4 regions of the Paenibacillus sp. GbtcB18 genome follow, and region 3 is predicted to be linked to each of the others. Evidence: riboswitches for the same ligand, from Rfam matches in the RefSeq annotation. Region 3 holds a riboswitch; each other region holds the start of a gene.
What was found. A riboswitch is a leader RNA that binds a small molecule or an ion and turns the genes downstream of it on or off. The one in region 3 is predicted to bind cobalamin.
Positions count from the first base shown of each region.

Region 1: another riboswitch for cobalamin. It lies ahead of KVT34_RS12800 (class I SAM-dependent methyltransferase); the one in region 3 lies ahead of nrdI (class Ib ribonucleoside-diphosphate reductase assembly flavoprotein NrdI).
Region 2: another riboswitch for cobalamin. It lies ahead of KVT34_RS03375 (FecCD family ABC transporter permease); the one in region 3 lies ahead of nrdI (class Ib ribonucleoside-diphosphate reductase assembly flavoprotein NrdI).
Region 4: another riboswitch for cobalamin. It lies ahead of KVT34_RS21070 (energy-coupling factor ABC transporter permease); the one in region 3 lies ahead of nrdI (class Ib ribonucleoside-diphosphate reductase assembly flavoprotein NrdI).

Region 1 is NZ_JAGXJX010000003.1:554,494-562,583, reverse strand. It holds gene bshB2 (bacillithiol biosynthesis deacetylase BshB2) at 1-358, shown strand, start outside; gene KVT34_RS12810 (spore coat protein) at 444-932, opposite strand; gene KVT34_RS12805 (aminoglycoside phosphotransferase family protein) at 1,131-2,036, shown strand; cobalamin riboswitch at 2,209-2,416, shown strand; gene KVT34_RS12800 (class I SAM-dependent methyltransferase) at 2,644-3,534, shown strand; gene KVT34_RS12795 (permease) at 3,754-4,776, shown strand; gene KVT34_RS12790 (TIGR03943 family putative permease subunit) at 4,804-5,742, shown strand; gene KVT34_RS32600 (CobW family GTP-binding protein) at 5,922-7,001, opposite strand; gene KVT34_RS12780 (hypothetical protein) at 7,281-7,418, opposite strand; gene KVT34_RS12775 (lytic polysaccharide monooxygenase) at 7,603-8,090, opposite strand, start outside.
Region 2 is NZ_JAGXJX010000001.1:692,431-700,520, forward strand. It holds gene pyk (pyruvate kinase) at 1-337, shown strand, start outside; gene KVT34_RS03365 (TolB family protein) at 510-2,393, shown strand; gene KVT34_RS03370 (ATP-dependent DNA helicase) at 2,534-4,450, shown strand; cobalamin riboswitch at 4,553-4,754, shown strand; gene KVT34_RS03375 (FecCD family ABC transporter permease) at 4,853-6,034, shown strand; gene KVT34_RS03380 (ABC transporter ATP-binding protein) at 6,031-6,837, shown strand; gene KVT34_RS03385 (ABC transporter substrate-binding protein) at 6,843-7,850, shown strand; gene KVT34_RS03390 (hypothetical protein) at 8,076-8,090, shown strand, end outside.
Region 3 is NZ_JAGXJX010000008.1:251,378-259,467, reverse strand. It holds gene KVT34_RS22535 (hypothetical protein) at 1-1,296, shown strand, start outside; gene KVT34_RS22530 (hypothetical protein) at 1,439-1,894, shown strand; cobalamin riboswitch at 2,190-2,385, shown strand; gene nrdI (class Ib ribonucleoside-diphosphate reductase assembly flavoprotein NrdI) at 2,675-3,034, shown strand; gene nrdE (class 1b ribonucleoside-diphosphate reductase subunit alpha) at 3,021-5,105, shown strand; gene nrdF (class 1b ribonucleoside-diphosphate reductase subunit beta) at 5,329-6,288, shown strand; gene KVT34_RS22510 (GNAT family N-acetyltransferase) at 6,602-7,009, opposite strand; gene KVT34_RS22505 (TolC family protein) at 7,335-8,090, opposite strand, start outside.
Region 4 is NZ_JAGXJX010000007.1:307,226-315,315, forward strand. It holds gene KVT34_RS21045 (S8 family serine peptidase) at 1-1,403, shown strand, start outside; gene KVT34_RS21050 (glutamine--tRNA ligase/YqeY domain fusion protein) at 1,727-3,409, shown strand; gene KVT34_RS21055 (energy-coupling factor ABC transporter ATP-binding protein) at 3,558-4,412, opposite strand; gene cbiQ (cobalt ECF transporter T component CbiQ) at 4,409-5,218, opposite strand; gene KVT34_RS21065 (energy-coupling factor ABC transporter substrate-binding protein) at 5,215-5,502, opposite strand; gene KVT34_RS21070 (energy-coupling factor ABC transporter permease) at 5,499-6,266, opposite strand; cobalamin riboswitch at 6,553-6,754, opposite strand; gene KVT34_RS32630 (permease) at 6,937-7,995, opposite strand.

The DNA.
Region 1 (8,090 bases), on a different contig from region 3:
CCGCGGGCTCATCGACGAGCTGAATCCTTCGCTTGTCATTACGTTCTACCCGGGCTACAGCGTGCATCCGGATCATGACGCAACGGGCGCGGCCGTGATTGATACGGTCCAGCGAATCCCCTTGGAAGAGAGACCGGTCGTTCACTGCATCGCTTTTTCCAAAGGATGCGAGGATGTGCTCGGCAAAGCGGATGTCGTGAACGATGTCAGGCCGTATCTGGAGCAGAAGCTGGGCTCGATCCTTGCACACAGCTCCCAGTTCCAGCTCAACGGACAGCTCGGCGGCAAATCCGCGAACGACAAAGAGGTGCAGGAACGCTTCGGCTACGAGCGGTTGTGGACATACCGGTTTCAATAAAAGAGTGAGCGGGGCGGAAGCCGTTCCCGCATGCCGATAAACCGCCAAGGGGCAGGCAGTCGTGCCGTTCCTTGGCGGTTTGCCGTTATTCGAGGGAGAGGGCGGCTCGGGCGTTGGCCGCGTCGTTTTCCAGCAGTTCCTTCAGGTCATAAGCGGGGTACGCACCGTCCGCATACAGCCGGTTGAACACTTTGGCGTGAAATTCGACCGCTCTCAACAGATGTTTCACAAAGGTTGCCCGTAGACGGGGAGTCGCGGTTTCCGTGAGGGCGCAGGCGTAGCCGCGTACGGCGGTTTTGGCAAAAGCGAGAAGCTGTCCCGCTTCCAGGACGGGGAGCTCCGCAGGTTTATTCCTGGAGGCGGCAGGCGCTTCGGGATAATACGCCAGCAGCTCGTTCAGATTCTGCTCCAAGGTTTGTATCGCCGCTCTGAAAAGCGTTTGAAGCCCTTCGTCCGCAAGCGTCGGTAATTTTTGTTTACAAGCGATCAGTTGTCCGGTCTGAAGGCTCACAAGCTCGTGAAGCTCCAAAGTTTCGTGCCAGGCGAGATGCTGGGGGACTTTCGGCAGGCTCATCTTCTCAGACTCCGTTCGTGGGGTTTATAACAGCCTATGTGAAGGGGCGGAGATTAGTAAGTTGTCAGTACCTCCAAACGGAAGTTCGCGTTAACGAAAGTGTGAATGGGGAATAGTTGATTGTTAACTATTTAATACCTATGGGGGACACGACAACGATGCTAATATATTTTTAACCTTAACTAAGGAGCCCGCGGAGTGCCGAATAATAGCAGCCTTATTTCAAAAGCGGTTTTAATGGCAGAAAAAGCCGGATTAAAAGACATTACTCCTATCGAGCTTGGTAATGGCGGGAACCTGATCGTTCATTTGGCCCCGTTTCCGATTGTGGCCCGAATAGCCGCTGCGATTTCAAAAAATAATGGAGATTACGCTTACAAGGTACTGGTTCGTGAATTAAGAGCCGCACGTCATCTCCATTCAAAGGGAGTGCCGGTCCGTTTGCCAACCGACCTTACGGATGCAGGACCATATGATATTGGCGGCACATGGATGACGCTTTGGAAGTATGTTCCCCCGACAGACCTGGAGCGCCCTTCGCCAAGCGAAGCAGTTGAATTGGTCAATACACTTTCACTGGCATTGAAAGATTTTACCGGCGAGATTCCTATGCTTGGTGTTTGGGAGCGGACATGTCAATCGGCTTTTAGATTAATGAATCATCCGGATCCGCGTATACAAGATTTGTTAAGTCTGTTTTTCACAATTGATAGACAGATGCGTCTTGAAACAAGCTTGCTCATACCGTCTCATGGAGATGCCCATTCAAGAAACTTATTACCGAGTCCCGAAGGCTGGATCTGGTCGGACTTTGAAGATGTATCTTTGATGCCCGCATACTGGGATCTGGCTTCCTATGTAGGCAATCTTGCCTTGTTCAACGGAGTTCAGGAGCCAACCTTTCAATATATCTGGAGTGAGATGAATAATCAGGCCGATAAGGAAGCTTTTGGATTTGCCGTTACCGCACGCATACTGATGTCCACTTTAGGTAACTTGGATTTCGGACTCTCGGGTAACGGAGATTTGGAATTTGCCTATAAACAGCTTGAACTGGCAAAAGATTTTATTCATCAAATCAACCTGATTATTGAAGGGGAATAGCGGAGTCATAACCGTCGCGACTCTACTTCATAGTCCGAAGTTTGCCGGGCCCGCCTTACCGGTACGCCTGCTTGCCCGCATGCTTCGGTATTTGCCAAAACGCCGGATTTGGACTACTATTAATCGTGAAGTTGTTTGACATGTATGCTTTTCTTTAGACAACAAAATATCAAACATTCTTTATTGAACGGGTTCCGGTTCTTTCTCTGGGGAGAGGGAACGGATTAAAAGGGAAGTTCGGTGCAATTCCGATACGGTCCCGCCACTGTAAGGGGAAAAGGGGCGAAGCCCCGGCCGAAGCGCATCACGTCACTGGTGAATCCGGGAAGACGCGCATAGGGTTCCCGAGTCAGGAGACCTGCCTGTTTACCGGTAACTTCATTCCTACGCGGATATAGGATGGCGTTGATGCGAATGTTCTCCCTAATCGTCGGGTCCTGACCCCGGCGTATTCATGCGATGAACCCAAACATCCTGCCTTCGGCGGGATGTTTTTATTTGTTTCGGATCGGTTGAATCCTCCGGCTTTACGGGTAAAATGAAGTCCGCCGCATTTTGATCGAAAGAATGATGTACAAGTATCTTCAAACCGTATGGGAGGAACACGATGTATTACGGAGTCAAACTAAATACGAACTACAAAACCCTTTGGCAGGAGGGAATGAAGGACTGGGACGGAAATCTTCCCGTGCGGATGACCGATGACGTCAAGGAAGAAGGGTTCTGGAACGCTTTTATGAAAAAGAAAGAACAGGCCGGGGTGGATTCTTGGGTTGCCAACTTGCGCAAGGAGCTGATCACTTTGATCGATCCCGGCGAGGATGTGCTGGAAATCGGCCCCGGCTGGGGAAATTATACGTTCGAAGCGGCCGAGAAAGCGGGTTCCCTCACCTGCGTCGACAGCTCCGAAAGCGTGCTTGCTTTCCTGAAAGCCGCAGCGGAGCGGAAGGGCTGGAATCATGTAAACTTCGTGCATGCCAAATGGGAAGAGCTTCCCGAGGTGGAGCGGGCCGACGTGGTATTCGGCGTCAATTGTTACTACCGGATGCAGGAGATCGACCGGGCGCTGCTGCATATCAACAACACGGCGAAGCGTCTCGGAATCGCGGGAATGGTAAGCGGTCCCGAAAGACCGCACTACAAGGACATCCGGGAGCAGCTCGGCTGCCGGATCAAATTTCAACGCAGAGATTACATCCATTTGCAGAATCTGCTTTATGAACTCGGAATCGACGCGAATTGTAAAATTGTCAATCTGCACAAAACGTATGCCTACGATACGGAGGAAGAGCTGATGAAGGATAACCTGAGCGCGGTTTTGGACAAGGAGTATGACCGCAAGAAGGCTGTGGAGCTCTTGTACGCTTATGTGCGAGAAGAAGGCGGAAAGCTGATTTACCCGCACAATTTCAAAGCGGCTCTCCTTTACTGGAAGCCGGAAAAACGGCTGGAACCTGCGGACCTGCCCACGGAAGTGAAACGGGTCGTGGAAGTTTAAATCAGAGCCGTTGAAGTGTTTTCCCGGTAACGCGGTTTCGCGTGCCGGGATTTTTTTATGGCTTCACGAATCGGACAAGGGAAGGAGCTTGTCATAAATTCAGGCAAACTCGCATAGGGATGAAAAAGTGGAAAGGGTTTAAGGGAGAAGTCTTTTTTATTGAAAAACGTAATAATTACGATTAAAATAAGGATATTGTCGTACACAGGAGGGGAGAACGTGCATTTCAGCGGCGCAAGCAGAGGGATGAGAAAAAGACACCTGATTTATATTGCAGCGGGAAGTTTCCTGGCTATACTGGCCTGGCAAGCCGTGCGGACAGGGAATGCGGGGCTGCCGGACCCTTCGGTTCTCCGCCTGTTCAAGACGATGTTTATCGGCATCGTGCTCGAAGCGGTTCCTTTTATTATGCTAGGTGTGCTGCTTTCCTCGTTCATGCAGGTTTACATCCCGGAAACCTGGATCCGCAAAGCGATCCCCCGGAATCCTTTGCTCGGATTCGTTTATGCCTGCCTGCTGGGCATCCTGTTTCCGATTTGCGAATGCGGCATGATCCCGGTCGTCCGGCGGCTGATCAACAAAGGAATGCCGCTGTACATAGGCGTAATCGTCATTCTGGCGGGTCCTATCGTGAACCCGGTCGTCTATGCGGCCACATACACGGCGTTCCGGATGAATCCCGAAATGGTGTATGCCCGGATGGGACTGGCCCTTGGAGTCAGCGCGTTTATCGGCTTATTCGTATACGCGTTCATTAACCAAAATCCGTTGAAACACAGACTGGACTCGCTGTATGCCGAGAACGGACAAGACTGTGCGCACGTGCAGGGCGGCGGCAAATTCGTTACGATGATGGGCCACGCGGGCGGGGAATTTTTCGATATGGGGAAATATCTCATTTTCGGCTCTCTCGTTACGGCCGTTATTCAGGCTTTTGTGCCTAGAGGGGATTTGTCGGCGCTGGGGGAGGGGGAAGTGCTTCCGCATCTGTTTATGATGGGATTTGCCTACATATTGTCGCTCTGTTCCACCTCGGACGCGTTTGTCGCTTCTTCCTTTCTCCAGACATTTTCCAAAGGTTCCCTACTCACCTTCCTCGTTTTCGGGCCCATGCTCGATTTTAAAAGTACGCTCATGCTCTTGTCCGTCTTCAAAACGAAGTTTGTCCTGCTGCTGGCCGTTCTTATCACGATGACCGTGTTTGCAGGTTCCGTCATTGTCGAACACCTGTTTTTCAACTAACGCTTTGAATTCGGGGAGGTGAATCGGGTGGAAGACAGGCGCGCTTACGCCTTCCATTCTTTTATGAGGGCGGCGATTCTATGCGGGTTTTCGCTCTATATCGTCTATCTGGTCAAAACGGGCGGCATGACGCATTACTTGGCGCCCCGCCTGGTACCGTACGTCAAAGCTTCGGCGATCGCCCTGTTCGTGCTGGCCGTGATCCAGATTTATCTGGCCCTGCAGCCCGCTTCAGGCAATGAATCCGACTGCGGATGCGAGCCCGGTGTCAGGAAATCTAAGCTTTCGCACGGTGCGGCTTATTCCTTGTTCCTTTTACCGCTGCTGCTGGGCTTTCTGCTGCCCGACCGGGTAACGGGGAGCGATATCGTTCAAGTGAAAGGGATTCAACTGAATACCTCCAACCTCCAGACGCAGAGGAATGCAGATACCCGGGACGATTCGCCTGAGAAGCAGCAATCTTCAGAGAAAGCGAGCCGGGGCAAGGAAGATACGCAGGAAGCCAGGCTCAAGGAGATGTTCAAAGGCAGCCGGTTTACGGAAGATTACGCGAAGCTGGCCATGCGGCTTTACCAAAAGCAAACCATTCTTATCGGGGAGAAAGGTTTTATGGAGAGGCTGACGGCCGTGGATCTGTTCGCCGGCAATTTTGCGGGGAAACAGATGGAAATCAGCGGCTTCGTTTACCGGGAGGACGACATGCCCAAAAACCAGTTCGTCGTCGCAAGACTGACGATGCAGTGCTGCTCTGCCGATGCGTCTCCGTACGGCGTTATCGTTGAAGCTCCGGATGCGGATTCGTATCTCAAGGATACATGGGTAACGGTGAAAGGGACGATCCGCAAGTCGGTGTACGAAGGTAAAGATGCGATGAAGCTGGAGGGAGCCGTGATCCGGAAAATTAAAGAGCCTTCGTCCCCTTACGTATATCCGTATGCCGGTGATTTCGCCGATCTCGGAAAATAAAGGCTGTAGCCATAACAAAACCGCTTTCCGACGGAAAGCGGTTTTGTTTGCGATGCAAGAGCCGGATGTAGTAGGCACCTTAATCGTAGATACCATCAACAGAACGGGGAGGGGGGCGCAAAAAAACTCGTATGGATCATGCCGTATGGAAGGCTTCTCCGATCCATTTCGTGCCTGAGCTACTTCCGGCGGCGGCCGGATTCCGGTTCAAGGGACTGCGGCTGCGGTGTATCCTGAAGACGCTGCCATTCCTCGCTCAGCCGGTCTGTATCCAGGTCGATTCCGATAAACACGAGATACGGCTCTCCCTGGTAAAAGGAAGGCTCCCAGTAACTCCGCTTTCCTGCGTACTGAAACAAATGCATGTGACTGGATTCCGCGAACGTCACATAACCTTTGGCGCGGATCAGACCGTCCCTCCACCGCTGGAGGAAGGCGTCCACATCCGCTTTGGTCAGCCCGGCAAGCTGATTCCACGGGAGAGTGACGGTGCGGACGCGGGAGTGGGAAGGCGCGGTTTCCGCCGGTGCCGGCGAATCTGCGGGGGGCATGCCGCGTCCGGTACCGTTTATGCTGGGCTCCTTCGGATGAGTCGTGATCTTCGTCATCCGGATCGGCCGGACCGTCAGGGGGCCCTTCTGTACGGGCTGGACTCCCTCCAGGATCGGCTTAAGCTCGACGCGGCAGTGGGTCGTATACACGAGCATGGCGTGCCCGTTCAGCTTGCGTATGGCCTTCTCGATCTGGTGCAGCCGGATGCGGTGTACATAATCCGTTTTATTGACCAGAAGCAGATCGGCGACTTCCACCTGCCTTCTAAGTGTCCGTACGAGCAGTTTGTCCGATGCAAACAGACTGTTGTAATCCATGAAGTTTTCGGCATCGAGCACGGTGATGACCTGTTTAAGGGCAACACGGCCCAGCAGACCGGGTTCCGTGAGCACATCGGCAATTTCTTCCGGGTTGGCCACACCGGTCAGCTCAATGAACAAAATATCCGGTTTGCGGACAAGCAGAGCCTGCAAGCTGCCGGTCAGCTCGCTTTTCTTGCTGCAGCAGACACAGCCGTCCAGCAGTTTTTCAATCGAAGCGGAGCTGTGCCCTTTCAAAATTAAGCCGTCGACATCCGCTTTGCCCAGTTCGTTCATCAGTATCCCGGGGCGCAGACCAAGCTTCTTCGATTCTTCGAGCATACGGAGCAGAAGGGTCGTTTTACCGCTGCCCAAAAAACCGCTAAGGACGAATACAGGTATTGTCACGGTTTAAGTTCCTTTCTTGAGTAAAGATATGTTCTCACTATATGCTTGTCAGGAAACGGCCATGCTAATAAAACCGTAATCGTTACGTTTAAATTTATTTTACAGGAACTCGGACTCTCCGGCAAACCGAACAGCTCAATCAAGGCGGAAGTTGAGGATTGTAAACGGGCCTCCTTATGTTGTTTAATCCAGGAATGAATTCCCTGGTTATTTAAAGCAGCAAAAAAACTCCTCCAACCCCATTACAAGGGTTCGGAGGAGTTTTTAATTTCCTATGGATTATTGCAGGGTCTGTTGCGTTTTGGCAGAACCCGTAAAGCTCTGGAATTGATCCTTCAATTTCTGACGGGCGTCTTTATTGCGGAGTAAGTAAGCAGCTCCTAGACCAATTGCAGTAAACATCATTTTTTTACCCATTTTCGTTTACCTCCTCAAATGTAAGGTTGCTTGCTCTACAGAAAATTACCCGTTCAGCCCGATGCTAAACATGTTTTCGCGTAATACACTAAAAAGAGAGTGGTGCTGCCAGGCGGATTCCTCTTGTCCAAATAAAAAAGACCATCCGAAGACGAGCTTCGGATGGTCCTGCTTGTTAAGTGAATTAAACGGTTTTCCAAACGTCGGCTTTCCCAGGAGTTTCGCCTTGAGTCCACCATTTGGCTTCGTATACGACACCGTTGTAAGTAACGCGGTTGCCTGCTGTGTAAACGGAGGTTGCGCTCCAAGCAGGTGCAGTTGTGCCGCCACCGCCGGCAGTTGTTTTAGCCGTTACAGCGGAGCTTGCAGCGGAAGTGTTGCCTGCTGCGTCTTTCGCTTTAACCGTGAACGTGTAGCTAGTGTCAGCCGTCAGGCCCGTTACCGTGAAGCTGGTTGTCGTGGAAGTTCCTACAAGAGTGGAACCTTGGTATACATCGTAACCCGTAACGCCGACATTGTCGGAAGAAGCGCTCCAGTTCAGAGTTACGGAGTTAGCTGTTACGCCGGAAGCAGTCACGCCTGCAGGAACAGTAGGAGCTTGAGTGTCTGGTGTACCCGTTCCGCCACCGTTTACGTTAACGTCGATTACGTTGTAGAAAGCGTTAGGCGTAT
Region 2 (8,090 bases), on a different contig from region 3:
GGCGGCCGTCAGCGCTTCGGAGGCGATCGGAGCGAAAGCGATTCTGACGCCGACGATGAGCGGGTACACCCCGCGGATGGTGTCCAAGCACAGACCGAAGGCGCCGATCATCGCGATTGCGCCGAGCGACGAAGTTCTGACCAAGCTGTGCCTGCTTTGGGGCGTGCTGCCCGTAAAAGGTGAGTTTGTACAGACGACCGACGATATGTTCCAGGCCGCGGTATCCAGCGGCACCGCGCAGGGGCTCCTGCAAAGCGGCGATTACACCGTCATCACGGCGGGAGTGCCGATCGGCAAGACGGGAACGACGAACTTGATTAAAATCATGCAGGTATAGAAGGAAAAGCCTCCCGGCGACGGGAGGTTTTTTTTGTTGAAAGTGTAGACGTCATTCATCATACCGTCCTTTTTATGGTCGTATTAAAGACATTATATCCACTTTTATCATGCAACTTTTTCCAAATTATAGAGTCTAAATGGTAGGATTTAGGAAAGGTGGAAAAGGTACAATGAAAACGGCATTTCTGCTGGTCTTCCTTCTTGCGGCGAACACGATCTCCACTTCCGTTTCGGAACCGATTTCGGGAATGAGTTCTAAGCAGGCATTATCGATTGCCCAAAGTCATGTTCCGGACCGGAAGGCGGAATGGAAGGTCGGCTTGACGCAGTATCCTCCCGAGTTATTCGGAGAAGAAGCCGGGCAAAGCGGATCGTCTGCGGCACGCACGGAGAAACGAAAGGTTTGGAAGGCGGAAGCGAAATTCGAATCCGGAAACAAGGAGGTCTATTACATCGACGCATCCAGCGGCAAGCTGCTGAGCTTGTCCGAAATCGAGGCTTCCGGAAGCGGCTTGCGCGAACTTCCCGTCGCGTTGGAAGCGAGGCAGCTTCCTCATCCGTCTATTCAGGAACCCGGCGTGTCAGCTTCGGAAACCACTGGGGCTTCCAGCTCTCTGAACGTGAGCCTCGAAGAGAAAAAGGGTGGATTTCGGCTAAAACTGGCCGAAGAGAAGAATACGACGGCAGCTGTGATGCAGTCTCTCGTTTCTCCCGATAGCGGAAAAACCGTCCTGCACCTCGTCCGCAGGACATCTCCGGCCGAAGGAGGAACCCGGTACCGGCTCGATCTCGTAGCCGTGCATCCTGCGAAGAAGACGTTCAAGGTGTTTCCGTTTGCCGATCTGCAAATGAGCGACACTTATTCGACCGATACACTGGCCATGGGATACGGCTTCAGGGACGATTCTCATGTCGTTATGATCCAGCCCGTCGGGAAGGCGGGCGGCGCGGGGATCGGCTACCGGATCGTGTCGTTGGACGTTGGCAGCGGACGTCTTCGTGAACTGGCGGCCAACGTCCCTCCCGATCTATCCCCGGATTTTCTGGCATCCGGCTGGTTAAACTCGGACGGAAGCAAGCTGTACTTGAACAGCTACCGCGGGGGCAAGCTGTGGATCGCGGACCTTGCGGGCGGCGGCGTCAAAGCGCTTGACGGAACCTTCAGCCACACGTGGCCGGTGTTCCGCTTGTTCAAATCGCCGGACGGGGAGCGCTTCTGGTATGAGAAGGACGGCTACCGGCTGTTTGACGGCAAAGGCGTCAAGCTGGCCGATCTGCCGGCGGATACCGGTTTGCATTCAAACCCGGCGTTCAAATGGAGCCCGGACAGCCGCTACGCCGCTTACGAGTATACGTTCACGAACAGCGATGAGAACGTGATAGGCGGAGAAGATATCAAGGTGATAGCTCCGCAGGGCATCAAGATTTTCGGCCGGGACGGAAAACCGGTATGGAGTACCGACGCACGCGAGCTGAAGCACGGGGACCGGCTGGAGCTTCGCGGCTGGGTCGGCGGCAGCGGCGAAAGCCTCGGCAGCACCCTAAGTGCCGGCAACACCGGTAACGCCGAAAGAAGTATCGGCATCACAAGTGCGGGAAGCTCCAGCGCGGCTGTTCTTCGCAGCTATACCCTGGAGAGAGCGGAAGACCGTGAGCCGAGGAAAACGAACTCGGTCTATCATCTCGTGCAGCCCGCAACGGGGAAGCTGACGAAGCTAAGCGAGGCGAAGCTTGCGGAATTGCATAATCCGCAGCCCGTCCTGGGAGAGTCCGGCGCGCTCATGCTGGTGGATGCGGGGAACGCCCTGTATACGCTTGTCGGTGACGAGACGAATTCCGGGCGGACTGTGAAGCTGCTCTCGGCCTCTGAACCGAAGCGGCTGCTCTGGGCGGAAACCGACTACGCCAAAGGCAGCGTGACCATAACCGCGTATGACATCGCGTCGAAAAAGGTCCGGACCACCGAAACGAAAGATCTGTCGGGCGGGGATCTGCAAGCGGCCGGTGAGGAATATGTGATCGATTCCGAGCTTGTCTACCAAAAACTTCAATGACTTAGCCGGCAAGTTAGAAAGACGAATCCGCCTCCGGGCGGATTTTATTTTGCGCTTCTAAGAAAAGGAGGATTCGCACGGGGATCTTTTGCGGTATAATGGACAGATGTACGTAACGATGATGTGGAGGCACGGCCAGATTGAGAAATTATCCATTTGCATTTGATCCGACGAAACCTTTTATTCAGCAGGCAAGCGACTGGATTGCCGACGTATTTTACGAGCTTCTGCCGGAAGCCGGTTTTGAAGTGAGAGACGAACAAATTTATATGGCGTTTCAATTGGAGAGGGCTTACCAGGAGAAACAGACCATCTTTGCGGAAGCGGGAGTGGGAACCGGGAAAACGCTGGTGTATCTGCTCTACGCTCTTACGTATGCGCGTTATACGAGAAAACCCGCGATTATCGCTTGTGCGGACGAGTCGCTGATCGAGCAGCTGGTCAAACCCGAAGGGGATATCGCCAAGCTCGCCCGGCATCTCGATCTGACGATTGACGCCCGGATGGGCAAGTCGCAGCATCAATACATTTGCCTGAATAAGCTGGACGACACCCGGGGCGGCGGTTCTGACGAAGAGGAAGTCTTCAGCGAGATTTATCACGGCCTTCCTTCGTTCGTCCACTACCCGGATACGCTCCAGTCTTTCTATCCGTACGGCAACCGTAAGGAGTACCCCGAGCTGACGGACGAGCAGTGGGAACGGATCGGCTGGGACGTGTTCCAGGACTGCCTCGTCTGCAGCCAGCGGCATCGCTGCGGACAGACGTTGTCGCGTGAGCATTACCGCAAGTCCGCCGACTTGATCATTTGTTCCCATGATTTCTACATGGAACATGTCTGGACCTACGAGGCCCGTAAACGGGAAGGCCAGCTTCCTCTGCTGCCGGAGCACAGCTCCGTCGTTTTCGACGAAGGGCATCTGCTTGAAACGGCCGCGCAAAACGCGCTCACCTACAAATTGAAGCATGCGGTATTCGAAAGCATCGTCATCCGGCTTCTGGAAGGCGAGATCAGAGAAACGCTGGCCCTGGCTATCGAGGAAGCTATCGTCCAAAGTGAAACGCTGTTCCGCGTGCTGGACGAAAGCAGCTATTCCGTCCCGGCCTCGGACCGGAAAGAATTCGCCTGGAACGAAGAGCTGAAACGGGAAGTAAGCCGGTTCCGGCAGCTGATCGACGTGATCGAGGAAGAGCTCGTATTCGAGAGCGGGCTGTCCACCCTGGATGATTACCAGCTCAAAATCGTCGAGGAGCACCTGGAAATGATTCAGCTTGCTTTGAGCTTGTTCGATAAGCCCGGCCAGCTCATTTCTTGGGTTACGGAGGATTCCGACGGCATCACCCTGGTCATCATGCCGAAAATGGTCAAGGAGATTTTAAGAGATCGCGTGTTCTCGAAAAAAATGCCGGTCGTGTTCTCATCGGCGACCTTATCCGTCAACGGCTCTTTTGATTACATGGCGGGCAGCCTCGGCATCGAGAGCTTCCTTTCGTTCTCCGTTCCTTCGCCTTACGATTACAGCGCCCAAATGAAGGCGAACCTGTATCCAGACAAGCCGGAGGAGGATAAGACCGGCCGTGTTCTGGAACTGCTCAAGCAATCCGAAGGACGTGCGCTTATTCTGTTCCCGTCCCGCGAGGCGCTGGGAACTTTCAGAGGGAGCTTGGCGCTGTATCCCGAATCTGCCGATTACCGGTTTTTGTTTGAAGGCTCGGCGGAAATCAGTCACCTCATCTCGTCGTTTCAAAACGACGAGGAAAGTGTCCTCTGTGCGGTAACGCTGTGGGAAGGACTGGATATTCCGGGGCCTTCCTTGTCCCACGTTATCGTCTGGGAGCTTCCTTTTCCTCCGGACGATCCCGTCTTTGCGGCCAAACGGAAAGATTCGGCTCAGCCGTACGAAGACGTGGACATGCCGTACATGCTGCTCCGCCTGAGGCAGGGCATCGGGCGGTTAATCCGGTCACGCGATGACCGGGGTATGGTGTCCGTTCTCGGTCTTGATTTGGACAATCCCGCAATCAGAGAGCAAATCCGGGGCCTGCTGCCCGATTAAGCGGGATGGAAGATGTTGCCGATTCCTGTCGTATCCGCTATGATAGACAAGATGCTTCCGGTTCGCACTCCGTATTTCGTGTAAAATACAGCCGGACGATGAATTGAATAACTCGGTACAGGTGCTTGCCGCAGAGATTTTGCCGCGGTACAGCTTAATAGGGAAGTCCGGTGCAATGCCGGCGCGGTCCCGCCACTGTAACAGAAGAGTCGCAGCAACCCTAGTCACTGGTATCCGTACCGGGAAGACTGCTGCCGATGATGACGCTGAAAGCCAGGAGACCTGCCTGTATCCGTAACACGATCAACCTACGGGAGATAGGGAGGTGTTAGATGCGTTCCGTACTGAAATTACGAGCGTCTTTCCCTTTGTCTGCAAACGAAGGGAGAGGCGCTTTTTTGCATGGTCAGTCCTAAATATATCAAGGATCGAGGTGAGGACTTGCAGTCGGTTTGCAATAAAGAAACGGTACGGGAGACTGGTGAGGCCGGGGGCGCCCGCTCCACGTCCGTAAAAAAAGACGGAAAGGCACGCGCCCTAACCGCTTTTCCGCTGCTGCTGGGCGGCTTGTCGCTTTTCCTTGTGATCTCCGTGACGGCGGCCGTCATGCTCGGTTCCGTGCGAATTGAGCCCGTCACGGTCTGGAAGATCGCTTTGTCGCATATGCCGGGAATCGGCAGCCTGATCGAGCGGGATTGGACGAAAGCACAGGAGCAAATTATCTGGAACATCCGCTTTCCCCGCGTCCTGCTCGGTCTTGTCGTAGGAGCGGGTTTGTCCGCGGTCGGAGTGACGATCCAGGCGCTGATCCGCAATTCGCTCGGCGATCCTTACATACTCGGGGTATCGTCCGGCTCGTCGGTTGCGGCTACCCTCGTTCTGCTGTTCGGCGGCTTCTCGTTTCTTGGCGCTTACGCGCTGCCGGTTTCGGCCTTTATCGGCTCTCTGGTCGCGATGGCGCTTGTCTTTACCTTCGCCAAGGTAGGAGGCCGCATATCGACCACCCGGCTGCTGCTTGCGGGAACAGCCGTTGCGAGCATGATGTCGGCGTTTACGAGTTTTATCGTCACGATGGCGCCGAACGCCCAAGGCATCCGCTCCGTCGTTTACTGGCTGATGGGCAGCCTGGCGGGCGCGAAGTGGGAATACCTCACCGCACCGGCTCTGATCGTGGTGTCCGGTATCCTTTTCCTGCTCTTTCAGCACCGGTCGTTGAACGCTCTTCTCGTGGGGGAAGGCGCAGCGGGAACGATGGGGGTCAATGTGCCGGCGTTCCGGACCTGTCTGGTGATCGTGACCGCGCTGATCACGGGAACGATCGTGTCCGTCAGCGGCTCTATCGGTTTTGTCGGCCTGATGATTCCTCATATCGTCCGGCTGGTGCTCGGCTCCGACCATCGCAAGGTGCTTCCGGTGAGCGTCCTTTTCGGGGCGGTCTACGTCATCTGGGCCGACGTGCTGGCCAGGCTCGCGCTTGCGCCGGAAGAACTGCCGATCGGCATCGTCACCGCGATATGCGGCGGCCCGTTCTTCATCTGGCTGCTCCGCAGAAGCTCATACGCGTTCGGAGGAACTTCAAAATGAACATGGAAGCGAATCATCTTTCCCTGACCATAGGGGCCAAGAAAATACTCGATTCCGTAAACCTGAACGTCCGCGAAGGCGAGTTTATCGGCCTGATCGGCCCGAACGGGAGCGGGAAATCGACCCTGCTCAAAACGGTCTACCGCGAGCTAAAGCCGGACGCGGGACAGGTGTTTTTGGATGAGCGGGAGCTGCTGAATCTGCCTTACAAAAAAGCGGCCGAACTGATGGCCGTCGTCAGCCAGGAATCTTCCGTGGAATTCGATTTCAGCGTGGCGGACATGGTTCTGATGGGAAGATATCCCCACAAGAAATGGTACGAAAGCGATACGGAAGCGGACCGGGAAATATGCCTCCGGGCCTTGGAAACGGTCGGACTCGGACACTTCGGAGAACGCAGCTTCGCGACCTTGTCCGGCGGCGAGAAGCAGCGGGTGCTTATCGCCCGGGCGCTGGCTCAGCAGGCGAAGTTTCTGATTTTGGACGAGCCGACGAACCACCTGGATATCCGCTACCAGCTTCAGATCATGGAGCTTGTCCGCTCGCTGGGAATCACGACGCTGGCCGCCCTTCACGATCTGAATATGGCGGCTTACTATTGCGACCGTCTCTACATCATCAGCGAGGGAAGGATTGCGGCGGAAGGAACGCCCGGGGAGCTTCTCGTCCCTGCTGTTCTCCGGGACATATTCGGCGTTAACGCCGAGGTGAACCTGCACGCCCTGACAGGCAAGCCTGTCATTACATACTTGCCGGAATCTTTTTATAACGCCGGACTAAAAAAGACGGAGGAATCCTTTTGAATCTTATGAAATCTCTTAAACTTTCTTTATTCGTATGCCTGGTTCTTGTCTGCATGGCCGCTATAAGCGCCTGCTCCGCTTCCGATTCAACGAAAGAACTTGTACCGAGAGGGACTGCGGAGTCGGCGGGAACAACGGCGGCAGCCGTAGAACTTGATAATATGGGACAGAAGCTTCATTTTGCGGAAGCGCCCAAACGGGCCGTGACCTTAAACCAGCATGCTACGGAAGTGATGCTTGCGCTTGGCCTGGAGAAAAATATGGCCGGCACCGCATACCTGGACGATCAGATCTTGCCCGAGCTGCAGGAGGCGTACAAGAAAGTTCCCGTTCTCGCCAAAACTTATCCGTCCAAGGAAATTTTCGCGGAGGCCGCTCCGGATTTTGCCTATGCGGGCTGGAAAAGCGCGTTTACGGAGAAAAGTGTGGGTACCCGGGAAGAACTCGCCAAACAGGGGGTTCAGACCTATGTGCAGGAATCTTCCAATAAAGCCGCTCCGACTTTGGAGGATGTGTACCGGGATATTTTGAACATCGGCCGCATTTTCAGGGTGGAGGCCAAAGCGAATGAGCTTGTGGACGGCATGAAGCAGCGCTTGAAAGACATTCAAGAGCAAATCGGCACGGTCGGGACTCCTCAGAAGGTGTTCATCTACGACAACGGCGAAGACAAAGCTTTTACGGCGGCCAACACCTACATTACGAGCTTGATCAACATGATCGGCGGCAAAAATATTTTCGACGATATTCAGAAAAGCTGGGTCGAAGTCAGCTGGGAAGAGGTAGTCAGCCGCAGCCCCGACGTGATTGTGATTATGGATTACGGCGATACGCCGGTAGACAAGAAGAAAGAGCTTCTCCTCGGCAAAAGGGAGCTGGCCGATATTCCGGCGATTAAGAACAAGCGGCTGCTCGTTCTTCCTCTGTCGGCCGCTTCCGAAGGAATCCGCGCCCCGATCGCTCTGCAGACGCTGGCGGAAGGGTTATATCCGGATAAAGTACATAAAAAATAAACCTTCTTTTCCGATCCGATTTCGAGCAGCGCCGATAAGAGCCGCCTGACCGAATGGAAGGAATGAAATGAGCCCCTGCGAAAGGGGCTTTTTTTATGCGATTAAGCTAAAAATGTTCACTAGAAAGTGATTTAAGAAAGTTTTAATAGATGCTTCATAAGGGGTTTATTTTTTTTGCCTATGATGACAGTGGCAGTAAAATACGAATGGTTCAGGAGGAAGAAGATGAACAAGAAATGG
Region 3 (8,090 bases):
GCGATCGTTCCGGGCTCTATCGAGAACGGCTATACGGGCAGCGTCCTTCAGATGTTCGTCAGCGGCAAAGCCGAGAAAGACATCAAAGCGAGGAGATACGAATACTCCGTCCCTTCAAGCCGCTGGTCGCCCCCCATTCTCCGGAACTGGGGGCATATGTCGACGCCTTCCGGGCACCATGTCGACGCCTTCCAGTTCTTCAAACCTACGGACGAGGGACATATCCGGTCGGAAATCTGGTTTACGCAGACGTTCGACGGCTCCGGTATGAAAAAACATCTCGGAGTAGGCCGATACCGCTCCGATCGGCTTACCTTGACGGACACGTTGACGAACTGGGCCAACGATGACCATCTTACGTTTCTGGGCGTTGTGGAAAGCCCCCCTCCCCACGTGCTGAACGGCTCCGAGCTTACAGACTCCATCTGTTCCTTCCGGTTCAAGTGGTCGAAGGAAGAGCAGGCGGCGGTATCCGCGAAGTACAAATTCGGCGCTTCTCTCAACTTTAGCGGCAAAGTTCCGGTCGTGGGACTCGGAGGCGAAATGAAAATCGCATACGAGCGGACACGGTCCGTCACTTCGGAAATGAAGAGCATCAAGGAATTTTCGATTGAGCTGTATCCGTCTGCCACCAAAAAAACGGCTACGCATTTGTATATCCGGCCCAACATAACCAGGCTTACCTACAAGCTGGCGGATTGGCAGGAGAACGACCTGGGCGTGCAGCTCAGTCTTTTCTCCGTATCGGATCTTAGCATCGAAGCCCGCAAAGGCAAATCCTTGAGCACGTTTCCGAAACAGCCCGATCCGAACCGCATCGAGCATTATGTGCAAAGGTTTACGGCGCTGCCCGATTATGCGGATAAGCAGCTTTCGTTCAGTATGCCGGTGAATTGGTCGGAATCCATGAAAATCGAAGAAAATTTTATTAAAGTCAGCAAAACCTTCACCTCCGTTTCCAACAGCGTATCCGTTGAATGCGAGCCTGCGGGCGAGGCGCCCGGCGATATATTTTCGATCGGTGTAGGGTCCAGCTTCATGTACACGTATGAAGTGAACGTATCCACCCAATTTTCATCCCAAATGGGCTGTACGGTCCGTTACCCGAATCCCCGTCCGGGTGAAACCGATGATATCAGCGAAGTGAAGCTGCTCATGTATGTGTTCTACCCCGATAAAAATAAAACGGATCGCTGCTACTGGATTCCGCAGGAAACGAAAAACCAGTACCCCTGGTGCGTAGCGTGGTCGGTGGATGAGCTGGTTAGGCAGCAGGTTGACAGTAAGCTTATTTGAATGCACGATAGGGCTGGGGCTCCCTGCTCAACGAATTGTTTTGGGCATTCGGAACCTTTAAAGCTGCATCTTTTTCTACCCTCAAGACGAGCTTGGGGGTAGAATCGTATTTGTAGGCATGTACCTATTAGGGAGGACGTGTATGAACAATTACGCATTACTCTTTGGACTGCTGCTGCTTTTGTTTTTCGGTTTGAACGTCCTGCTGAATGATATATCGCGCCGGGACCATGAACCTGCACCGTCATGGAGGACGAAAATATGGGCAATTCCGGTTTTCTCCTTGCTCATCATCGGGCCGGTAACCGGTTTTGCTTTCTTATATATGACATTCTTCCGGGGGATTGAACATACCAGCTCACTCATCCGTTTTACGGGCAAAGCGGATCTCTTCACTTTTTCCCTGATCATCTTGCTGAGCTTCCTGTTCTTCGAGACTTTTATTCATCCTCTCCTCCATGCACTGATTCCCGGTGTGTACATCAAGGATTTTTTGTCCGCTCTCACTTTGTCTGTCGCTCTGCACGTGATCGAATGGATACTTGCAGGCATAATGATTCTTTATAAAAAGAACAACAAAAAGAATTTAAACATGTAAAAGGGATCAAGCTCCAACCCAAGGAGCTTGATCCCTTTTTATTTGAATGCACGTGAAAACACCCCGCTCCGCGCATGGAAATCAGCTTGGCTGCATGTCCCTCCGCCGCCCGCAAACTTTGTCGAAATAAAAAGAATCTCAAATAAAATCTCGCCCGTTTATGGGCAGGTTATCACACCTTTTTCGCCTTTTATCTCGGTTTTTCTCCCCTTGTTGAGTCCTTACGCACTGTTGACAAACCACAATATATTGAGGTAAATTCATATCTATCACCTACATATTCACTATATATAGACTATATATGGATTGGACAGGTTTCCCGCCTACCAGGCGGGAATCAAAAGGGAAGTCCGGTGAGAATCCGGCGCGGTCCCGCCACTGTCAACGGGGAGCGCCCCACCCATACCGCCACTGACGAATGCCGTCGGGAAGGCTGCGGAGGGGCGCAATGAACCTGGAGCCAGGAGACCTGCCTGTCTGAAAGACACCGCTGAACCTACGGGAGATAGGGAGGTGTCCGGACGTTTTTCACATACAGCCGCCAAGCCCGGCTGTCCCCCTCTTCCGCCTTCGGGCGGGGAGCCGGGCAGCCGGCTTTGTACGCGCGGCTGCAGCCAGCCTTTTTGCAGAGCCGTCAGCGGCACGCGAAAGGGCTGGGAGCTGACTGTGAATTTAGAGCCGCTCTTTGTCACAAGGGGCGGCTTTCATCCGGGCGCGCCGACTACTTCCCGTGGTCGGCGCGCCCCGTATTTTTGATAGAGTGGAAAGGAAGATGCTTCCATGCTGGTAGTTTACGATTCCCGTACGGGAAATGTTCAACGATTCATTAACAAGCTGAATTTGAAGGCCGTACGGATCGAAGAGGATTTGACGATCCAGGAGCCGTTCGTCCTTGTTACCTATACGACCGGATTCGGTCAAATTCCCGGCAAAGTGCTGGACTTTCTGAAACATCACTCTTCTCTTCTGCGCGGCGTAGCCGCTAGCGGCAATCAGAACTGGGGACAATCCTTTGCCCTGAGCGCCGACCGCATTTCATCGGCATACGGTGTTCCGGTGCTTGCCAAATTCGAACTTTCCGGCACGTCTAGCGACGTGGAACGATTCCATAAAGGGGTGCGCCATCTTGAAGCATATTGAACTGAACAACGAACTCATGATACCGGGGGAAGACGGATTTTACCGTCTGGAGAAAGACCGCGAAGCGCTGGACGCCTTCCTTGAGGAAGTGCAAGGGCAGACCGTTCCTTTCGGCAGCATCAAAGAACGCTACGACTATCTGATCGGCGAAGATTTCTACGAGAACGTGTACGAACACTACACGCTGGAGCAGATCGAAGCCATCCACGAAACCATCCGCGAAAGCGGCTTTAAGTTCCAGTCCTACATGGCCGCTTCGAAATTTTATAAAGATTACGCCCTGCGCACCAACGATAAAAAGCAAGTCCTCGAATCGTATGAGGACCGTGCCGCCATCGTCGCTCTCCACCTCGGTGAAGGCGACTTCGGCAAAGCCCAGCGGATCGCCAAGGCGATCATCGAGCAGCGCGTCCAACCGGCAACGCCGACGTTCCTGAACGCCGGACGCAGCCGCCGGGGCGAAATGGTCTCCTGCTTCCTGCTGGAGATGGACGACTCCCTGAACTCCATTCAGTACGTCATCGGCACCTGCATGCAGTTGTCCAAAATCGGCGGCGGCGTAGCCGTGAACATGTCCAAGCTGCGCGGACGCGGCGAGCCGATCAAAGGCGTCGAAGGCGCCGCCAAGGGCATCATGCCCGTCATGAAGCTCCTAGAGGACGCCTTCTCCTACGCGGACCAAATGGGTCAGCGCAGGGGCTCCGGAGCGGTCTACTACTCCGTATTCGGCTGGGACATCATCGAATTCCTCGACTGCAAAAAGATCAATGCGGACGAAAAATCCCGCATCCAGACGCTGTCGATCGGCCTGATCGTGCCGCAGAAGTTTTACGAGCTGGCCGAGCAGAATAAACCGCTGCACGTGTTCGCCCCGTTCTCCGTCTACAAGGAGTACGGCCGTCACCTCGACGATATGAATATTGACGAGATGTACGAAGAACTGCTCGCCAACCCGAACGTGAAGAAGAAAGTCGTGATGAGCGCCCGCGACATGCTGACCAAAATTGCCGTTATCCAGCTCGAATCCGGCTACCCTTACATCATGAACCGTTCCAACGCGAACCGCGGACATGCTCTGAAAGACATCGGCAAAGTGAAAATGTCCAACCTGTGCACGGAAATTTTCCAGCTCCAGGAGACGACGGAGATCGGCGATTACGGCCAAGGCGATATTATCCGCCGGGACATTTCCTGCAACCTCGCGTCGCTTAACATCGTGAACGTGATGGAAACGAAGAGCATCCGCGATTCCGTCCACAGCGGCATCGAAGCGCTGACTTCCGTCAGCGATAACACGACGGTCGCGAACGCACCAGGCGTTGTGAAAGCGAACAAGGAGCTTCATTCCGTCGGACTCGGCGCGATGAACCTGCACGGCTATCTGTCGAAGAACCGGATCGCTTACGAAAGCCCGGAAGCAAAAGAGTTTGCGCGCGCCTTCTTCATGGCCATCAATTTCTACTCGCTGGAGAAGAGCATGGAAATCGCACGCGACCGCGGTATCACTTTCGCCGATTTCGAACGCTCCGAATACGCAAAAGGCACCTATTTCGCCAAGTACGAAGAGAAGGACTACCGTCCGGAATCCGATAAAGTCAAAGCTCTCTTCGAGGGCATGGATCTTCCGTCGCCGGAAGACTGGAAAGCTTTGAAAGAACAAGTCATGAAACACGGCCTGTACCATGCTTACCGCCTGGCCATCGCGCCGACGCAGAGCATCTCGTACGTGCAAAACGCGACTTCCAGCGTGATGCCGATTGTCGATCAGATCGAGACGCGCACGTATGCGAACTCGACGACTTACTATCCGATGCCTTACCTGTCCAAGGAGAACATGTTCTTCTACAAGTCGGCTTACCGGATGGACCCGTTCAAGATCATTGATCTTATCGCGGAAATCCAAGAGCACGTGGATCAGGGGATTTCAACGGTGCTGCACGTAAACAGCGACATCTCGACCCGTGAGCTGGCCCGCAACTACCTGTACGCCGCCAAAAAAGGCCTGAAATCGCTCTACTACACCCGCACGAAGCGGTTGACCATGGAAGAATGCCTGAGCTGCTCCGTTTAAGAGAGGGCCTGGTTAAGAATAGATTCGTGTAAAAGAAACCGGCTGCGCGACAGGAGCTTAAACACGCTTAGCGCAGACCGCAAATCATCCGTATGGCGCTATCCCGATAAGCAGCTTTATGCAGGGCCGGAACTTGTCAGCCCCGTATAAAGCTGCCTATGGTTAGGCACGGCAGCGACTGATGCCGGATTTGCAGCGCGCCCCATCCAAAGGAGAGAAAACGATGAAAGCCGTCAATTGGAATAAACCCGACGACGATTACACCTGGTCGTTTTGGCAGCAGAACGTCATGCAGTTCTGGACCGAAGAAGAAATTCCCCTTTCCGACGATAAAATGGTCTGGATCGAGATGAGTCCGGACGAGCAGGACGTCTACAAGAAGGTTCTGGGCGGCCTGACGCTGCTGGATACCCTTCAAGGCGGAGTCGGCATGCCGAGACTCGTCGAGCACATGGACGGCCTCCAGCGCAAAGCCGTGCTGTCGTTTATGGGCATGATGGAGCAGATCCATGCGAAGTCCTACAGCAGCATTTTCACGACGCTGGCGAGCAACGAAGAGATCGACGGCATTTTCCGCTGGGTCGAAGAGAACGGACGCCTGCAGCAGAAAGCGGATCTCATCAACCGCTACTACAACAGCATCCAGTCCGAGAAAGACCTGTATCTAGCGATGACGGCTTCCGTTTATCTCGAAAGCTACCTGTTCTACAGCGGCTTCTTCTACCCGCTCTATTTGGCGGGACAAGGCAAAATGACGAACAGCGGCGAGATCATCGACCTCATTCTGCGCGACGAAAGCATCCACGGCCTATACGTCGGCACGCTGGCGCAGGAGCTGTTCGCGTCTCTGAGCGAAGCGGACCAGCAGGAAGCCGCCGAGGAGCAGATCAAGCTGCTTCTGGAGCTGTACGAGATCGAGAAGCTCTACACGGAAGAGCTGTACACTCCGCTCGGCCTGCAGGACGATGTGCTGCGTTACGTGCGCTACAACGCCAACAAAGCGCTGATGAACCTCGGGCGCGATCCTTACTTCCCGGAAGAGCCGGTTCATCCGGTCGTTCTGAACGGAATCCGGACGCAGACGAAGCAGCATGACTTTTTCTCGAAAAAAGGCAACGGCTACGTCCGCGCCCTCCGCGTCGAACCGCTTAGCGACGACGATTTCAGCTTCGAAGGGCTGTAAGACCGCCGCCTTCGGCGCCCGAACGAGCAGGACGGACCGTATAAGCGGCCGCCTAAACGAAAAAGACGTACAAAATTGGAGACAATTTTGTACGTCTTTTTGCGTTCGGCTGCGGGTGTGCCGGATGTGGGCGCTCGCTGTTCGCAGCGTATGGCTGGCCTTGCCCCGGCAACGGCTGCCTCGGCTTCAGGCGTTCAACTCCCCCTGCTCCGGCAGGTCGCTTCAGCCAACCGGCTGCTCACGCTTCAGGCGTGCTTTCGCCCATGCTCCACCACGCTCTCAATCCGCATCAAGGTCGGCCATTCCTCATCGGTTAGAGGAACAGGCCCATTCCCGGAGCATCGGCAGGCCGCTCGCGAAATCCATAGCGTTCATAGAAGCCTTGCTTCCCTTTGGCGCAGGCAAGCTGGACCCAGCGGATTCCTTTTGACTTGCAGTAATCCAAAAGATGATCCATGATTTGACTGCCGAGGCCCCCATTCCGATAATCCGGCAGTACCATCATTTCGCATAGGATACACTGAATAACTCCGTCGGAAACCAGGCGACCTGACGCTACCAGCCTGTCGCCCTCATAGACCGTAACGACGTACCAACTGTTCCGGACCGCTTCGTGCAGCATGTCTTCCGTCCAGATTCCGTCCCCGTTCCATCCTGTCGATTGGAACAGCTCGTAATAATCGGCTTTCGCCGGCAGATCCGTGCGGATCTTAAAGGTCATCCCTCTCACCTCCGGTACATGTATACAACCAATAGATTAATTATCCGTTATAATGTATATTTATACAACACTAACTTCCTCTCTCCCCAACTTTGAACATGATATTCTATCGGTAAACGGTTGACCGCCGAATACGATGGATCTCATCATGAGCATGCGGGAGACTATAGACTTATGCTCCATTTTTCGGCAACTGACTTTTTTAATTGTTTTTTCAATCGTTCAAAAAAAGAGACCGATCCAAGGACCGGTCCCTCTTATTTATTCGCCTAATAATAAAGTCCATATACATTCAGACTGCATAAACTTTCGAAATACAGGCTGTTTACGAGATAAATCCTCTATCCATCGCTTCGGCCTTGCGTACCAAGGCGAAGTATTTCAGCCTAGCTCCCTCCAACGTGGTTTGAGCCTGTTGAAGCTTAAAAGAAAATTTATCGAAATCATGCTTAGAGACAAATCCGTTCTCGTAGCGGATTTTCATCTTGGCGACATCGGCCTGCGCGTCATTCAGGTTGCGCTGCTCGTTCAGCACGGTCTGATAAGCGTTCTCGGCATCGCTGTAGGTCGCGTAGATCTTTTTGACCAGCTCGGCTTTCGTCTGTTCCTGTTTCTGATAAGCGATTCCCGTGTTGACGCTCTGATACTGGCCTCCGTACGTATTCTTGGTCACGGTATTCTGCTGCTGCCAGATGGCTTCGTCGATGCCGTTGTGATCCATTTTCAGCTTAAAAGAATTAGCGAGCAGCGTTTCGGTGTCTTTCTTCACAACCGGCTGCACATTTTCGGATACGGCGGCAGGCTCTTCAAGCAGCAGGTCCGGCGTGTATTCAACTCCGATATCAAAGCACAACTGCACGAGGCCTAGGCGGTAGTTGTTCTCAAGCGTCTGAATATCGTCGCCGATTTTGTCCACCGCTTTACGGGCGGTTTCCACGTCCTCCGGAGAAGCGAGACCCGCGTCGCTCAGTACCTGAGCGCGTTTCATCTCTTTTTCCGCCACGCTTTTATACTCATGCATGAGTGAGATTTGCTTCTTGGAGCCGAGAAGCTGCACGTACTGCGCCGTCACCTGAAGCTT
Region 4 (8,090 bases), on a different contig from region 3:
AAGTCACGCTGACCGCATCCGACCCTGGCGCCAAAATGTACTACACGTTGACCGGAGCGGCGCCGACCGTACAGTCTGCCGCTTATACCGGCCCTATCGAGATCTCCCGGACACAAACTCTGAGAGTTATCTCGGCCGCAGGCGGAGCCGTCAGCGACGTCCAGACTTACCGCTATGAAATCGCGACAAGCAGCGGGAATACCGGAGGCGGGGACGGCACCGGAAAGCCATCGGAAGAAACTGTTGCCGACGTTAAAGCGGACTCAACCGTAATCCAGGAGAAAGGCTACGCCATGCTGGATGTAAAGGTTACCGACGAGAATTTGCAGCCGCTGCTTAAAAATCCGGATGTGGCCCTGATCGGGGTGCAGGCCGTTTCTTCCGGGAAAAATAACACCGCCGGAGCGAAAGTTCATCTTCCGGCATCCTTCTTCGGCAGCGGCCAGTCCAAAGGGCTGCTCATTACGACGAGTGAAGGAATCTTAAGGATGGAAGCGGGTTCTCTTCAAGTGGACGGCAGCGAGGAAGTGGTTGTTTCTCTCCGCCGGACGCATGCCACCGAGAGTCTGACGGCGGCTTATCCTGAAGGCGCGTTGCCTATGTCTTCCATCCTGGAGATTAAAATAACGGCCGGAAGCCGGATGATCGGAAATCTCCAAAGACCCGCAACCGTGACTCTCAGTCATGCTGCGGCATCTGATTTGGGGGTCGATCCGGAGAAAATGGGCGCCTTCGTTTACTCCGAGGATGATTCTGAGTGGGAGTATGTGAAGGGGGCCCAAAACGAGGGCAGCATGACGTTTGCCGTCGAGGGCTCCTCGTACGCGGCTGTCTTCGCGGTCGACCGCACGTTCGCCGATATGAGCACCCACTGGGCGAAACGGCCCGTGGAAGTTCTCGCCGCCCGGCAGATCGTGGACGGCATGGAAGCGAACCGCTTCGTTCCGCAGGCGGGCGTGACACGGGCTCAGTTCGCGGCGATGCTGGCCCGCCTGCTGCAGCTTCCGGCGGCTCCGGACGGCAAGCAGCAGTTCCGTGACGTCGCGAAGGGCACTTGGTACGCCGATGTCATCGCCCGCTCTTACAGCGCGGGGCTTGTCTCCGGCGTCACGGACGACCGCTTCATGCCGGACGATCCCATCACGCGGGAGCAGATGGCAGCCATGCTGGTTCGCGCCTTCGCTTACGGCAGCGGCATAGCGCCGGACGAGCTTCCCGTGCCGAGGGCGGCTTCTTTCGCCGATGAAGGTACGGCGGGGTCCTGGGCGGTGCCGTTTATGCGGAAGGCCGCCGGGCTCGGTCTGATCGACGGCTATGAAGACGGCACCTTCAAGCCGTTGAACGGCGCCACGAGGGCGGAATCCGCAAGCGTGATTTACAAGCTGAGCGCGCGCGAGTACTGAATTTTCACGTGCTGAACGCTGAATGCCGAATGTGCTGTCGATTTCCTCTTGTAGCTTCGATTCAAAACCGTCCCGGGCTTTGGCCCGCGGCGGTTTTTTGGTTCTTGGACACTATGGAAGCCGGAGCGGCACCGGCGGCATTTTTAAAGGGGAAACGATATTTAAGATATGGTCAGGCGAAGGACAGGAAAAGGCTGGGGACTTTTCGGGGCGCCGATCGTCTTTTGCAGGTTGAACTCTCCGTTTGTTATGGGTATGATGGAATACAAATACCGAATTGGACTGCGGCAGCGATTTCCGATAAGAAAGAAAGGTTGATCCGGATGGAGAACAAAAGCGCCACAACAAATACAACCAACACCAATTTCATTAAAAACATCGTGATCGAAGATCTTAACGAGGGCCGTGTAGATACGGTCGTCACGCGTTTTCCGCCCGAACCGAACGGGTATCTGCACATCGGGCACGCCAAGTCGATCTGCTTGAATTTCGAGCTCGCGGACGAATTTAAAGGCAAGACGAACCTGCGTTTCGACGATACGAATCCGGCGAAGGAAGACGAGGAATTCGTCAGAGCGATCAAGGAAGACGTGCAGTGGCTGGGCTTCGAATGGGACGGCCTCTTTTTCGCTTCCGATTATTTCGACTATATGTATGAAAAAGCGCAGCTTCTGATCCGCAAAGGAAAAGCGTACGTGTGCCAGCTTAACGCGGAACAAATCCGCGAAGGCCGCGGAACGCTTACGGAACCGGGCAAGGAGAGCCCGTACCGCGACCGTCCGGCGGAAGAAAGCCTGGATTTGTTCGAGCGCATGCGCAAAGGCGAGTTTAAGGACGGGGAAATGGTCCTCCGCGCGAAAATCAACATGGCTTCGCCGAACATTAACCTGCGCGATCCGGTCATTTACCGCATTTCGCACGCGCACCACCACCGCACGGGAGATGCCTGGTGCATCTATCCGATGTATGCTTTCGCGCATCCGCTGGAGGATGCCCACGAAGCGGTTACCCACTCCATCTGTACCCTGGAGTTCGAGGATCAGCGTCCGTTGTACGACTGGGTCATCCAGGAAAGCGAAACGGAACATGTGCCGCATCAATACGAATTCGCCAAGCTGAAGCTGACGGATACGATCATGGGCAAACGCTACCTGAAGCAGATGGTGGACGAAGGGGTTGTGGACGGCTGGGACGATCCGCGCATGCCGACGGTTTCGGGTCTGCGCCGCAGAGGCTTTACGCCGGAATCGATCCGCAATTTCTGCCGCGAAATCGGCGTGACGAAGAGCGACAGCACAGTCGACGTGAAATACCTGGATCATTTTATCCGGGAAGATTTGAAATTGAAGGCCCCTCGGACGATGGGGATTCTAAAACCGCTCAAGGTGGTCATTACGAATTATCCCGAAGGCCAGGTGGAGATGCTGGATGCGGAAATCAACTCGGAGAACCCGGAGATGGGCGTCCGCCAAATTCCGTTTTCACGGGAGATTTATATCGAGCAGGACGATTTCATGGAAAATCCGCCGAGCAAATATTTCCGCTTATTTCCAGGCAATGAAGTGCGTTTGAAGCACGCCTACTTCATCAAGTGTGAAGAAGTGGTCAAGGACGGGGCGGGCCATGTGATCGAGCTGCGCTGCACCTACGATCCGGAGACGAAGAGCGGAAGCGGGTTTACCGGCCGCAAAGTGAAGGGAACGATCCACTGGGTAGAAGCGACCCGCGCCGTACCGGCCGAGTTCCGGCTCTACGAGCCGCTGGTTCTGCCGGAGCAGGAAGAGAAGGAAGAAGGAAGCACGTTCCTCGACCGGATCAATCCGAATTCTCTGGAGGTCCTGAGCGGATTTGTGGAGGAGAACATGAAGGATGCCGAGGGTAACGACAAGTTCCAATTCTTCCGCCACGGTTACTTCAATGTGGACCCTAAAGCGTCCACGAAAGATCATCTGGTCTTCAATCTGACCGTATCGCTGAAAAGCTCTTTCGATATCAAGCAGGCTTAAGCACATCCGGATCGGTAAAAAAAGCGGCCCGCGTAAGACCGCGTCGGCCTTACACGCCGCATCTCGCGGCTTCCGGTTTGCGGACAAATACAAAAAGCAGGTGCAGGAGAAATTCCTGACCTGCTTTTTTTGTATGGGATTCAAGCGTCTAGCTCTGCGCAGCCGCAGCTTGAAGCCGGGCCGCGAGAAGCTCTCCGAAGGCATCGGCGCTCCTCGGAGGGTCGATGCCTTCCCGCAGCGCGCGGGGGAGGGAGCGCCACAGCCGGAGGAGCATGGGCAGCTCCAGACCGATGCGTTCGACGGTGTCCGTCTCCGCGAAAACCCGATCGGGCGTCCCTTGCAGCAGACAGGCACCCTGGTCCATGACCAGGACTTCATCCGCCCACGTGTAGGCCAGGTCCATGTCGTGGGTCGCCATGACCACGGTGACGCCGCTCTGCCCGATGTCCGCCAGCTCATCCAGCAGAAGCCGCTCCGACGCGCGATCGAGATACGCCGTCGGCTCGTCGAGCAGCAGCAGGCTTGGCTCCAGCACAAGAACGCCGGCCAGGGTGACGCGCTTCTTCTGCCCGAGGCTCAGGTGATGGATAGGGGTATGGGCGAGCTGCTCCAGGTCCATACTCTCCAGTACCGCTCCGGTCCGGACGCGGATTTCGGGCTCGGAAACGCCGGCGTTCCGCAAGCCGTAAGAGATGTCCTCGTACGGCGTACCGAGAATGAGCTGCTGCTCGGGGTCCTGGAACACGAGTCCTACCTGCCTGCGCAGCTCCTGCAGATCCTGGCGCTTGTAGGACACAGGAGCGCCCTTCCAGCGCACGGTCCCCGATTGCGGCCGGTGAATGCCGACGGCATGCAGGAAAAACGTCGATTTGCCGGAGCCGTTATGCCCGCAAAGCGCGATTTTCCGGCCCGCCGGAATCGTGAGGCTGAGTCCGGCCAGGGCCTTTTTTTCGGTACCGGGATAGCTGTAGACGACGTCCGCCAGTTCCATGATCGGATTCATGCGAATCCCCTCCATTTCAGCCAAATCTGAGCTGCCGTCAGCATAAAGATCCCGGTCATGCCTTCGGCTTTGTAGCGCGGCGGGACAGGGGCCGCCTCATAGGGGGCAAGTTCGATCCGTTCCGTGAAGCCGCGGGAGGTCAGCCCGTAGGTCAGACCACGGTAACGCTGCATCGTCCGGCCGAACAGATGAACGATCAGCAGAGCGGTATCGCGCAGTCCGCCTGCGAATCCGTTCTGCCCGCCCCGGCAGCGCTGGGCGGTCCGCATGGCGTGAGCCGTATCGGCGAGCAAAAAAATATAGCGGTACATAATCAGGGTCAGCTCAATCACGATCTGAGGCATGCGGATTTTTTTCATCACCTGAAGAATTTCCAGCAAGGGCGTCGTGAACAACACAAACTGCAGACAAGCGAGACAGGCGGAGACCCGCATAAACAGCCCCGCTGTGCGGGACAAAGATTCACCCGTGACATAAACGGTCCATGGACCGGCCGTTCCGATGATCCACCCCGAAGAAAGGGGAACCCCGGTCCCCGCATTTCTTCCAAATTCCAGCAGGAGAGCAGGCAGGCTGGCCGCGAAAAACAGCAGCGAGCCGCCGTATACGAGCCAGTAAAGCTTCCCCGGGACGCGTGCGTAAAGCAGGGTCCAAAGCGTTATCCATCCGAAAACGGCCAATTGAACGGGCGGAGCACTGGCATAGGACAGGATAAAGAGACAGCCGGCAAATCCGCATTTCCAGACGGGGGACAGTCCCCGGAAAGCATTGGCATAGGAAATGGTGTCAATCCGCTTGAGCATCATGCTTTAGGCTTCGGTTTGGAGGCCTTTCCCTTATACAAGCCGATCACATACCCGATAAAACCGGCTCCAAGCGCGGCTTGCAGCGCGAAAAGCATGCTTTCGGTTTCAGCGGGAGGCTCCATCAGCGACGCGAACCAAGGCTCGTAAGTCGGAGCGATTTCCTGAATCGCTTCCTCCGCGGCTCCGTCCGCTCCTCCGAACTCTCCTTTAACGAAAATGAGCGGCAGCACGGCAAGCAGGACGACCGCGACCAGGATCCATACATTCTTCTTCCACGTTTTCATGAACGGTCAGCTCCCTTCAGATTGCGCTGCAGAGCGGAAATTTCATGCGGCGTATAGGCTTGCAGCCAGCCCAGAACCAGCACGGTCAGCAGTCCTTCGCTGATCGCAAGCGGAATCTGCGTGACGGCGAAAATGCCCGCAAATTTGGCAAAAGAGGCGAGCATACCCCCGTCGGCTGCGGGAAATGCCACCGCCAACTGCACGGAGGTGACCAGATAGGTGGTCAGATCGGCGAGCGCGGCGCCCGTAAAGACGGAGAGCTTCTGCCTGCCCGTCGATTTGATCATGAGTTTGTACACGGCATAGCCGACAAACGGTCCCGCAACGGCCATCGAGAATGCGTTGGCACCCAGTGTCGTAAGCCCGCCGTGGGCGAGGAGGAGGGCCTGAAAGAGAAGAACGACGGAGCCGAGGACGCTCATGGGAAGCGGTCCGAACAGGATGGCTCCCAGTCCGGTACCCGTCGGGTGGGAGCTGCTTCCCGTAACCGAGGGTATTTTCAGGGCGGACAGGACGAATGTAAAGGCCCCGGCCAGACCGAGCATGAGCTTGAGCTCCGGCGTTTCTTTAGTAATTCGGATCAGAGCGCGGACGCCCAGGATGAAGAATGGCAGGAAGACCACCCACCAGAATAAGGCCCAGAAGGGCGGCAAAAAGCCCTCCATGATATGCATGGCGTAAGCCGACTCCGGCTCGTTTACCAGAAAGAAGCAGACGATTCCGGCTATAAGCAGAAAAGACGCCAGGGTTTTACGGATGTTCATCGGTAATCCTCCTTCATGAATGTGGTCCGCCGTAAGCGGCGGCCAGTGCGGCAGAACGGGGGCATGCCCCTGCTGTACTTTCGGACGGTGATTCGTTATACCCGATGCCCGGCTGCCAGCTCCGCAAGCTCTATCCGATGACTCCGATGCGGTAATTCCCGGCTTTGGACCTCTTCTCCGCACACAAAAAAAGACATCTTTCCCTTCGCACGGGAACACGATGTCTTATGCACGCAACAAAAAAAGTTTGCGATCTCAAACACCTCCCTATTCCTCGTAGGTCGTATCAGTGCTGTCCAAACAGGCAGGTCTCCTGGCTCGGGGCGTCCATACCGGCGCCTTCCCGGAACGTCTTAGTTCCAGTGGCTTCGTGCCGGATGTGATTGAGAGTGTTTCCCCTTACAGTGGCGGGACCGCGACGGCATTTCACCGTTCTTCCCTTTTAAATTTTAGAGTGGCTCTAAAATACCTGTTTCCACAAATATGCAGTTTTTCGTGATAATACTACAGGATGTCCCAAACCTTGTCAATTGCGGAAAAGGCCTGAATTTCAAGGCTGAAACGCTGCCGGAAGCGGTTTTGGAATCTCTCACACCCTGATCTTTGTAACCGCTGTCTTTTATTTGCGAAAAAAACGAGAGGGGTATCGGCCCTCTCGCTGAACTTGATTTTATAGGATGAAAATGCCGACCACGCCGGTTACGATTCCTGTCAGGACAACCATACTGGCTGTGAACCAGAGCACCCGCGCAGGAAACGCCTTGCGCACCATAATGAGGGACGGCAGGCTGACGGCAGGCAGCGTCATGATAAGCGCGGCAGCCGGTCCCGTGCCCAGGCCCAGGGCCATCATCGTTTTGGCGATCGGAATTTCCGCGGCAGTCGGGATGACGAACAGGGTTCCGGCCAAAGCGAGTCCGATCAAAGCGACGAGGCTGTTTCCGATCGCGGGATCGAGGGCCGGGAACAGCCAGGCGCGTGCGGCGCCGAGAATGAACACGGCGATGAAGTAGACGGGAACCACGGTCCAGAACATCGTCCAGAGCGCTTTCAGCCAGCGGACGACGACCGGCCCGGAATGGTGCTGCGCAGCCGGCATCTGCGGAAACTCGCCGGTCGCTGTATCGTCTTTCGTGACGAGGCGTTCCGCCCAGTACGAGACGCCGAACACGAGCACAATCCCAGCGGCGATTCTTAGAACGGCGAATTTCCAGCCAAGCACGAAGCCCATGAAAATGATCGTCGCCGGGTTCAGTACCGGGTTGCCGATCCAGAAAGCGAGAGCGGAGCCGATGGAGCCTGACTGCTTGCGCATGCCTACCGCTACCGGAGCAGCGCAGCAGGAGCACATCATGCCGGGCATGGCGCTAAGTCCGCCGGCTACTGTGCTGCCGAAAGTGCGCTTGCCGAACACCCGCTTCAGCCAATCTTGTGGGATCAGCACCTGAAGCAGAGAGCCGAGGACGATGCCGAGAATCGCGGCTTTCCAGACGGCTTTGAAATAGACCACGGAATAGTCCCAAGCCGCGGCCAGCGAAGGCTCGGCGGAGCCTGCGAGAATCGACTTCCCGATGTCGTGCTTGGCCGCCGCGGTAAGCGCTTTGTGGAAGTACGGCTCCCACTTGACGTAAAACAACCCGCCTATGAGAATGGCGATAAATAAAAAAGGTTTCCAGTAAGCAGTGCGCGGTCTGCTTTTGGTGGAAACCGGAATTGGAGATGTATTCACGTGATGTCCCACCTTTCTAAATCCACTTGCAACTATACCATAGTCACCGTGGAAAAAGAATGGCGTTCTTCTGTCAGAAATCTTCGGAGAATGAT